DNA from 2 places in the Verrucosispora sp. WMMD1129 genome. Region 2 is predicted to be linked to the other one. Evidence: riboswitches for the same ligand, from Rfam matches in the RefSeq annotation. Region 2 holds a riboswitch; the other holds the start of a gene.
The links. A riboswitch is a leader RNA that binds a small molecule or an ion and turns the genes downstream of it on or off. The one in region 2 is predicted to bind cobalamin.
Positions count from the first base shown of each region.

Region 1 (4,355 bases), 2.8 Mb from region 2:
CCGGTATCGCCCTGCACCGTGGCCAGGGGCGGATCGCTTCCGCCCGCGTTGTCGAGGTGACCGGCGTGGACGGTGTCACGACCAGGCTGACCGCGCGGCATGCGGTGGTCGTCGCGACCGGCAGCAGCGCGCTGTTGCCGGACATTCCGGGTCTGCGCGCGGCGGCGCCGTGGTCCAGCCGCGAGGCTGCCTCGGCCGGGTCGGTTCCCCGTCGGCTCGCCATCATCGGTGGCGGCGTGGTGGCGACCGAGATGGCGACCGCCTTCGCCGCTCTGGGGTCGTCGGTGGAGGTGCTTGCCCGTGACGGTGTGCTGCCGTCGGCGGAGCCGTTCGCCAGCGAGTTGGTCACGGAGTCGTTGCGCGAGGCCGGTGTGTCGGTACGCCTCGGCGTGGAGGCCGCTTCCGTAAACCGCGACGACCGCGGAATCGTCCACATCGCAACTGTCGACGGCGAGCGGGTCGAGGCGGACGAGGTGCTGGTGGCGATCGGCCGGACGCCCAACACTCAGGACATCGGCCTCGACCGCGTGGGACTGGTGCCGGGTGCCTGGCTGGCGGTCGACGACACGCTGCGTGTGGTCGGCGGAGGCGGGTGGCTGTATGCCGCGGGTGATGTGAACCGGCGGGTGCTGCTGACCCATCAGGGCAAGTATCAGGCGCGCGCGGTGGGCGACGCGATCGTGGCCCGGGCGAAGGGGGAGAAGGTCGAGGACGGCAGGTGGGGGCGGCACGCCGCGACCGCCGATGAGCGTGCGGTGCCGCAGGTGGTGTTCAGCGACCCGGAGATCGCGTCGGTGGGGCTGACCGCGGCTGCGGCCGAGACGGCCGGACTGCGGATTCGGGTCGTGGACTACGACCTGGGAACCGTCGCCGGAGCCAGCCTGCAGGCCGACGGCTACAAGGGACATGCCCGCATGGTCGTCGACGAGGACCGAAAGGTGGTCGTCGGCTTCACCCTCGCCGGTCCGGACGTCGCGGAACTGATCCACGCTGCGACGATCGCCATCGTCGGAGAGGTCCCGCTGGACCGACTGTGGCACGCGGTGCCGGCGTACCCGACGGTCAGCGAGGTCTGGTTGCGACTGCTGGAGACGTACGGCCGCTGACGGGGAGCCGAGCGCTCCTCCGTAGCGGTACACGCCGGATCGAAGCGGCTCGGGTATCGCCAACGCGAGCCCGAGCCGTTGCCCCCAGAACGAACGACAAATGGAGGCTTCCATGTCCACCAAGATCACTTTCATCATCGACAACCCAGCGGACCCCGACGACTTCGAGCGTGCCTACTCGGACGTGCAGGCGACCGCGGCGAAGCTGCCGAAGCTGCGACGACTTGAGTCTGCGAAGGTGTGGCCGAAGGAGGACGGGACCGCTACCCCCGCCTACCGGACCCTCGACCTCTACTTCGACAGCTACGAAGACGCCTCCGACGCAGTCACGACGCCCGCTGCCGCTGACGTCCTCGGCACGCTCGTGGGGACGCAGGTCGCGTTCAAGGGGTTGTTCTCGGAGATTGAGCAGTCCTGACGAGCGGGCCGGGTGAGGCCATGCGGAGAGCTTCCAGACCGCACGGTCCAGTGCGTGGTGCGTGCGGTCGTCCCGTAGTCCCGTAGGTCGGGCACTACGGGCCCAGCCGGCGGCGTGGCCCGTACGATGGCGGTGGTGCTGGTTCGTCCCGTCCGGGTGGGTGGGGCGTCGTAAGAGGGAACCCGGTGTGAATCCGGGACTGCCCCGCAGCGGTGAGTGGGAACGACCGCCGTCAACAAAGCACTGGACCGTGAGGTCTGGGAAGCGACGGCCAGTAGGCGACCTGGTGTCATGCCCGCGAGTCCGAAGACCTGCCAGTGCTGCGCACGCCGCCGGTGTGCGCCGCCGGCGGCCGCTCGGGAGGGCCAGGGCGGAAGCCGGTACCCGAGGTGTACCCGTCTTCCCCTTCCGTGTCCGCCGGACACTTCGAGGGAAGGACCCCCTTGGTGAGTACCGCATTCGGGCAGAGCACCGTGCTCGGCTATCCACGCATCGGCGTCAACCGTGAGCTGAAGAAGGCTGTCGAGGCGTACTGGGCCGGCACCATCGACGCCGAGGCGCTGGCCAACACCGCTGCCGGTCTCCGAGCGCAGGTGTGGCGGACGCTGCGCGATGCCCGTCTCGACGCGATCCCGTCGAACACCTTCTCCTACTACGACCAGATGCTCGACACAGCCGTCGCTGTCGGCGCGGTCCCGAACCGGTTCGCCCGGCTGGGTCTGTCCGCGCTGGACACCTACTTCGCCATGGCCCGCGGCGTCGACGCCGAGCCGGCGCTGGAGCTGACGAAGTGGTTCGACACCAACTACCACTACCTGGTGCCGGAGATCGCCCCGGACACCGTCTTCACGGCCAACCCGGCGAAGGCGCTGGACGAGTACGCCGAGGCCCGCAACCTGGGTGTCACCACCCGACCGGTGTTCGTCGGCCCGGCCACGTTCCTGCTGCTGGCCAAGGGAGACGATCCGTTCGCCCGGCTCGACGACCTGGTCCGGACGTACGCCCGGATTCTCGCCACCCTGGCGGACGCGGGTGTCGGCTGGGTGCAGCTGGACGAACCCGCCTACGCCGCCGACCGCAGCCCCGCCGAGATCGATGCCCTCCGTCGCGCCTACACCCGACTCGGTGAACTCGCACACCGACCGCGGATCTTCGTGGCGACCTACTTCGGTGACCTTGGGGACGCGCTTCCGGCCCTGCTGGACACCCCGGTCGAAGCCGTCGGCGTGGACCTGGTCGCCGGACCGGGCAACCTGCACCGGCTCGCCGCCGCCGGCCCGCTGGGCGGCAAGACCATCGTCGCCGGCCTGGTCGACGGCCGCAACATCTGGCGTACCGACCTGCGGGCCGCCGTGACGGCCGGCGCGACGGTCGCCGGGCTCGCCGATCACGTCGCCGTCTCCTCGTCCTGCTCGCTGCTGCACGTGCCGGTCGACGTGTCCGCGGAGACGCACCTCGACCCCCGGTTGTCCGCGCGGTTGGCGTTCGCCCGGCAGAAGGTCGACGAGATCGTCGTGCTCGGCCGTGCGCTGCGCGACGGCACCACCGCGCTACCGGCGCCACTGCCGCCCACCCCGGCGGCCTGGCGTCACGACGACGTCCGCGGCCGCCTGGCCGCGCTGCGTCCCACCGACCGGCAGCGCGGTGAATACCGCAACCGGGCCGCCCGCCAGCAGGAACGACTGGGCCTGCCGGAGCTGCCGACCACCACGATCGGGTCGTTCCCGCAGACCGCCGAACTGCGCAGGGCCCGCGCCGCGCACCGGGCCGGCAGCCTTGACGACGCCGGCTACGTGGCGCGGATGCGCGCGGAGGTGGCGCAGGTCATCCGGTTGCAGGAACAGCTGGGTCTGGACGTGCTCGTGCACGGGGAACCGGAACGCAACGACATGGTGCAGTACTTCGGCGAGCAGCTCGACGGTTTCGCCGCCACGCAGCACGGCTGGGTGCAGTCGTACGGCTCCCGCTGCGTACGCCCACCGATCATCTACGGTGACGTGTCCCGCAAGGCACCGATGACCGTCGAGTGGTCCACCTACGCGCAGTCGCTCACCAGCAAACCGGTCAAGGGCATGCTCACCGGCCCGGTCACCATCCTGGCCTGGTCGTTCGTCCGTACCGACCAGCCCCTCGCGGACACCGCCGACCAGGTCGCGCTGGCGCTGCGCGACGAGTGCCGCGACCTGGAGTCCGCCGGCATCCGGGTCATCCAGGTCGACGAACCGGCACTACGCGAGACGCTGCCGCTGCGCAAGGCCAACCAGAAGGCGTACCTGGACTGGGCCGTCGGAGCGTTTCGGCTGACCACCGGCGGCGTCGCCGACGACACCCAGATCCACACCCACCTGTGCTACTCGGAGTTCGGCGAGGTGATCCACGCCATCGACGCCCTCGACGCCGACGTCACAAGCATCGAGGCATCGCGGTCCAACATGGAGGTGCTCGACGATCTGGCCGCGATCGGCTACGGCCGGGGTGTCGGACCCGGGGTGTGGGACATCCATTCCCCCCGGGTGCCGCCGCGCGACGAGGTGATCGAGGCACTGCGCCGGGCGGTCGCGGCCGTGCCGGCCCGCCGGTTGTGGGTCAATCCGGACTGCGGCCTCAAGACGCGCGGCTATCCGGAGGTCGAGGCGTCCCTGCGGCACCTGGTCGCCGCCGCCGCCGAGGTGCGCGGGGGCTGACCGCACCGGGCCGGGCGGTACCGACCACACGGCTCGTGGTCGGTACCGCCCGTCAAGATCGATCAACTGGCAGCCTCGCGCCCGGCGAGGTCATCGCGGTTTGCCCGCTCGGTGCGGGGACTGCCCTGTCGTCGGGCGGGGATCCGG
Region 1 is NZ_CP120741.1:884,213-888,567, reverse strand. Features, by position in the region: gene O7624_RS04075 (NAD(P)/FAD-dependent oxidoreductase) at 1-1,106, shown strand, start outside; gene O7624_RS04070 (EthD family reductase) at 1,219-1,524, shown strand; cobalamin riboswitch at 1,647-1,858, shown strand; gene metE (5-methyltetrahydropteroyltriglutamate--homocysteine S-methyltransferase) at 1,971-4,208, shown strand; gene O7624_RS04060 (DedA family protein) at 4,299-4,355, opposite strand, start outside.
Region 1: it holds a riboswitch for cobalamin, as region 2 does, so the genes downstream of both, metE (5-methyltetrahydropteroyltriglutamate--homocysteine S-methyltransferase) here and O7624_RS21815 (acyl-CoA thioesterase) in region 2, are expected to answer to the same signal.

Region 2 (4,355 bases):
AAGGGCACGAGCACGTCGAGGCTGAGCGTCCGATTGCCCGTCTCGACCCGGCTTATCGTCGACGGGCTGAGGTTGGTGCGTTCGGCGAGCTGGTCCAGGGAGTAGCCGAGCGTGGTGCGGATGCTTCGTAGCCGGGTGCGCGCCAGCCGCTCTACGTCGCTGCGGTCGTTCATCTCTCCAGCATGAGGATGTCTTGCGAATCCCGCAAGCCGCCTTTCAGAAGCCGCCAGGTGTTCCTACGCTTGGCGGATGACAGATCATGCCCATGGGGCCTCCGACCACACACCGCACCAGAGCATCGTCCGCCGGTGCGACGTCGCCGTCATCGGCGGATCGGCGGCGGGTCTGGCGGCCGCGCTACAGCTCGCTCGTCAGCGGCGCTCGGTCATCGTCGTCGACGACGGCACGCCGCGGAACGCGCCGGCCGCGCACATGCACGGCTACCTCGGGCGCGAGGGCACCCCGCCCGAGGCGATGCGGGCCATCGGGCGCGAGGAGGTCCGTAGCTATGGTGGCAACGTCCTCACCGGCCGTGTCCTGGCGGTGCGGAAGGAGGACGACGGGTTCCACCTCGCACTCTCGGGCGGGCACGGCCTCGTCGCTCGCCGGGTACTGGCCGCGACCGGCATCGTCGATGAGCTTCCCGAGATCGAGGGCCTCGCTGAGCGTTGGGGTGCTCAGGTGTTCAACTGTCCTTTCTGCCATGGCTGGGAGGTCCGCGACCTGCGGGTCGTGCAGATCGTCACGACGCCGATGGGACTGCACCCGACCCAGCTGATGCGGCACCTGACCGACCAGTTGACCGTGGTGCTGCATGATGCCACGGGGATCGACCCGGCCGCGGTGCAGACCCTCGTCGCCTCCGGGGTCCCGGTCGTCGAGAGTGCGGTGCGCCGGCTAGCCGACGCCGACCCTGACGGGTCACTCGCCGTCGAGCTCGCCGACGGCCGCAGCCTGCCGGCCGACGCGATCCTCACCGGCGCCCGGTTCCGTCCCCGGGTCGAGATGCTCGCCGGGCTGGGTATCGACACCACGGCCCACGCCAGCGGACTCGGCGACCTCGTCGCGGTCGACGCCACCGGACGTACCAGCGTGGCGGGCGTCTTCGCCGCCGGGAACCTGACGGACCCGAGCGCCCAGGTCCTACAGGCCGCGGCGAACGGTAGCTGGATCGGCGCTCAGATCGCCTTCAGCCTCGCGGCCGAGGACACCACGGCGGGTGCTCGCCCGTCCGGCGTCGCGATCGAGTGGGACAGCCGCTACGGGGATCAGGAACGCATGTGGAGCGCCAACCCGAACGGCACACTCATGGCGGAGGCGACGGACCTGCCCGCAGGGCGGGCGCTCGACGTCGGCGCGGGTGAAGGAGCCGACGCCCTGTGGCTGGCCGAACGGGGCTGGCAGGTGACCGCCTCCGACGTCTCCAGCAGGGCACTGGAACGCATCCGGGCCGAAGCGGACCGTCGCGGACTCGACGTTCGTACGCTGCACCGCGACGCCAACGACCCCGCCGCCTTCGCGGGCGAGACCTACGACCTGGTGTCCCTGCAGTACGGTTCGTTCCAGCGCACCCCCGAGCAGCGCGGACTGCGTAACCTGCTCGACGCCGTGGCCGTCGGTGGGACGCTGCTCGTCGTCGGCCACGACCTGACGCCGCTCCAGCAGCCGTCGGATCCCGCCGAGCAGACCCGCATGTACGACCCCCAGGCGTACGTCGGCATCGACGAGATCGCCGCCGAGATCACGGCCTCGGGTAACTGGCGCATCGACGTGCACGAAACCCGGTCGCGCCCCCCGGGAGCGATCAGCACACACCACGTCAGCGACGTCGTACTGCGCGCCGTCCGACTGGACCACCGCAAGGAGTTGTAAGGCCACGCCGAAGGGGTCAGCCGGCGGCCAGTCGTAGTCCGAGCGCGACGAACGCGACGGCGCAGACCTGGTTGACGCGCCGTGACCAGCGGCCGTCAGTTGTCCGTCGGGCGAGGCGTCCGGCGCCCGTGCCGAGGGCGATGTCGACGGTGACCTGCACTTGTATGAAAACGGCGCCGAGCAGAGCCAGTTGTGCGGTGGGGGTCACGCGAGGGCTGCCGTGGAGAGTCCGAGCATCTCAGGACTCCTCGGTGCCGTCGAGCAGGGCACGGCGCAGGGTCAGTCGGTGTTCGCGGCGGATCTGTGCCTCGCGGTAGCGGCGCCGGTCGCCGTCGGTCTGGGGTAGCAGCGGCGGCACCGGGCGGGGGTGGCCGTTGTCGTCGACGGCGACCATGACGAGGTGGGCGGTGGCCACGTCGGTCGGTGGTACGGCGCGGTCCCACCGGTCGGCGGTGACCTTGACGGTGACCTCCATGGAGCTGCGTCCGGCCCAGGTGATGCGGGCGTCGACGTGTACGACGTCGCCGACGCGGACCGCGCGGAGGAAGGCGGTCTCGTCGATGGCGGCGGTGACGGCCGGGCCGTCGGAGTGCCGGGCGGCGACCACGCCGGCGACGGAGTCGATGAGGTTGAGAATGCGGCCGCCGTGGACCGTGCCCATCAGGTTGGTGTGATGCTGGTCCATGATCTGCGACAGGGTCAGGTGGGAGGCAGCCGGTGGTCGGCCGGCGAGAGTTGTCGTGTCGTGCACGGGGCGTCCGTCCTCGGGAAGCAGGCAGGCCACCGACCCGCCAGCGCGCACGTCGAGGAACACGCCGTCACGGCGCGTCACCCGCCCGACCCGCCCGCGAGGTCGACGGCAGCGCACACACCTTGTGTACGCAGCGCGGGCAGGTCTTCGGACTCGTGGGCGCCACCGGACTCGGCCGGTCTCCTACTGGCCGTCGCTTCCCGGGCCTTGCGGCCCAGTGCGTGGTGACGGCTGTCGTTCCCACTCACCGCTGCGGGGCAGTCCCGGACTTTCACCGGGTTCCCTCTTACGACGCCCCACCAGCAACGGCCGGGCGAACCAGCGCCGTCGGTCACCCTATCCCGACCCGGCCGCTCAGCGGGGCGGCCTGGTGCTCGCTGTGAGCTGTCTCCCTCGGCGGTCCACCTGTGCCGGTGGCCGGTTCAGGGGGAGCGGGATGTGCTGGAGCGAGAGCGAGAGCGAGACCGTGGCCACGCCGCGAAGCGGCTACCCATGGTGCACGTACGGTCGCTGATTGACAGTGGCCGTGCGGCGAACGAGACTGGCGCGACAACTGAACAACCGCGTGTGCGTGCGGGGGAAGTCCGGTCGAAGTCCGGCGCTGGCCCGCAACGGTAGGCCGCCGGGAGCATCCCTGGCGGCGAGCCCGATCACCTGCCGTACTCGCGAGTCTCTGCTCCCCACCCGTCGTGGCCCACGGGTCGGAGGCCGGCCCGCCGCAGCATCACGGCGGGCCGGGTCTCGACGACCGCCGGGCCGGAAAGGCGCCAACCGATGGTCGTTCGCCTGGGCCGGCACCGCCTGCTCGCCCTGCTCTGCGGGATACTCGCCGCCCTCACTGTCAGCACATCCACGATCGCCGCACCCGCACAGGCCGGTGCCGTCCGGACGGATGCCGCCGCCGGATGGTTGGCCCGACAGTTGGTCGACGGGGAACGTTTCGAGGTCGTCTTCGACGGGGTCGCGTACCCGGACCAGGGGTTGACCCTGGACGCGGTCTTCGCGTTCGCCGCCGCAGGTGTCGCCGACGACTTCGGCGCTCGGGCGTTGGCCTGGGTGACCCGGCGGGACGTCCGCGACGGGTACATCGGCGACGGTGCCACCGAGGCGTACGCGGGCGCGACCGCCAAGCTCGCTCTCGCCGTCGCGGTTCGCGGCGGTGATCCGACCGACGTCGGCGGTGTGGATCTCATTGCCCGGCTGCGGTCGCTCCAGGACCCGGCTGGCCGGTTCACCGACCGGTCGGCGTGGGGTGACTTCAGCAACGCGTTCAGTCAGTCCTTCGCGATCCTCGCGCTGGACCGGACCGCGCAGGGCGCGCCGGCGGTCGCCGCCGGTTGGCTGGCCGGCACCCGGTGCCCGGACGGCGGCTTTCCGCTGGTGCCGGAGCAGCCGGTCTGTGTCTCCGACGTGGACGCCACCGCCGTCGCGGTGCAGGCGTTGCGGGCCGCGGGCCGCCCGGCTGACGCCGCCGCGGGACTGCGCTGGCTGGTCTCGGTGCAACGCACCGACGGCGGGTTCACCAACGCCGGTGGGGTCGCGAACGCCAACAGCACCGGGTTGGCGGCCCAGGCGTTGCGCGACGGCGGCCGGCCGCTGGCCTGGCTCCGGGCCCGCGTGTTCCTGGCCGATCTTCAGGTCGGGTGTGCCGCCCCGGTCGCCGACCGGGGCGCTGTCGACTTCGACGGTGGTGTCTTCGATCCCGGCACCGCCCCCCGCGCCACCGCCCAGG
Region 2 is NZ_CP120741.1:4,681,748-4,686,102, forward strand. Features, by position in the region: gene O7624_RS21800 (XRE family transcriptional regulator) at 1-173, opposite strand, end outside; gene O7624_RS21805 (FAD-dependent oxidoreductase) at 250-1,872, shown strand; gene O7624_RS21810 (LysE family transporter) at 1,889-2,080, opposite strand; gene O7624_RS21815 (acyl-CoA thioesterase) at 2,111-2,623, opposite strand; cobalamin riboswitch at 2,744-2,942, opposite strand; cobalamin riboswitch at 3,136-3,300, shown strand; gene O7624_RS21820 (prenyltransferase/squalene oxidase repeat-containing protein) at 3,398-4,355, shown strand, end outside.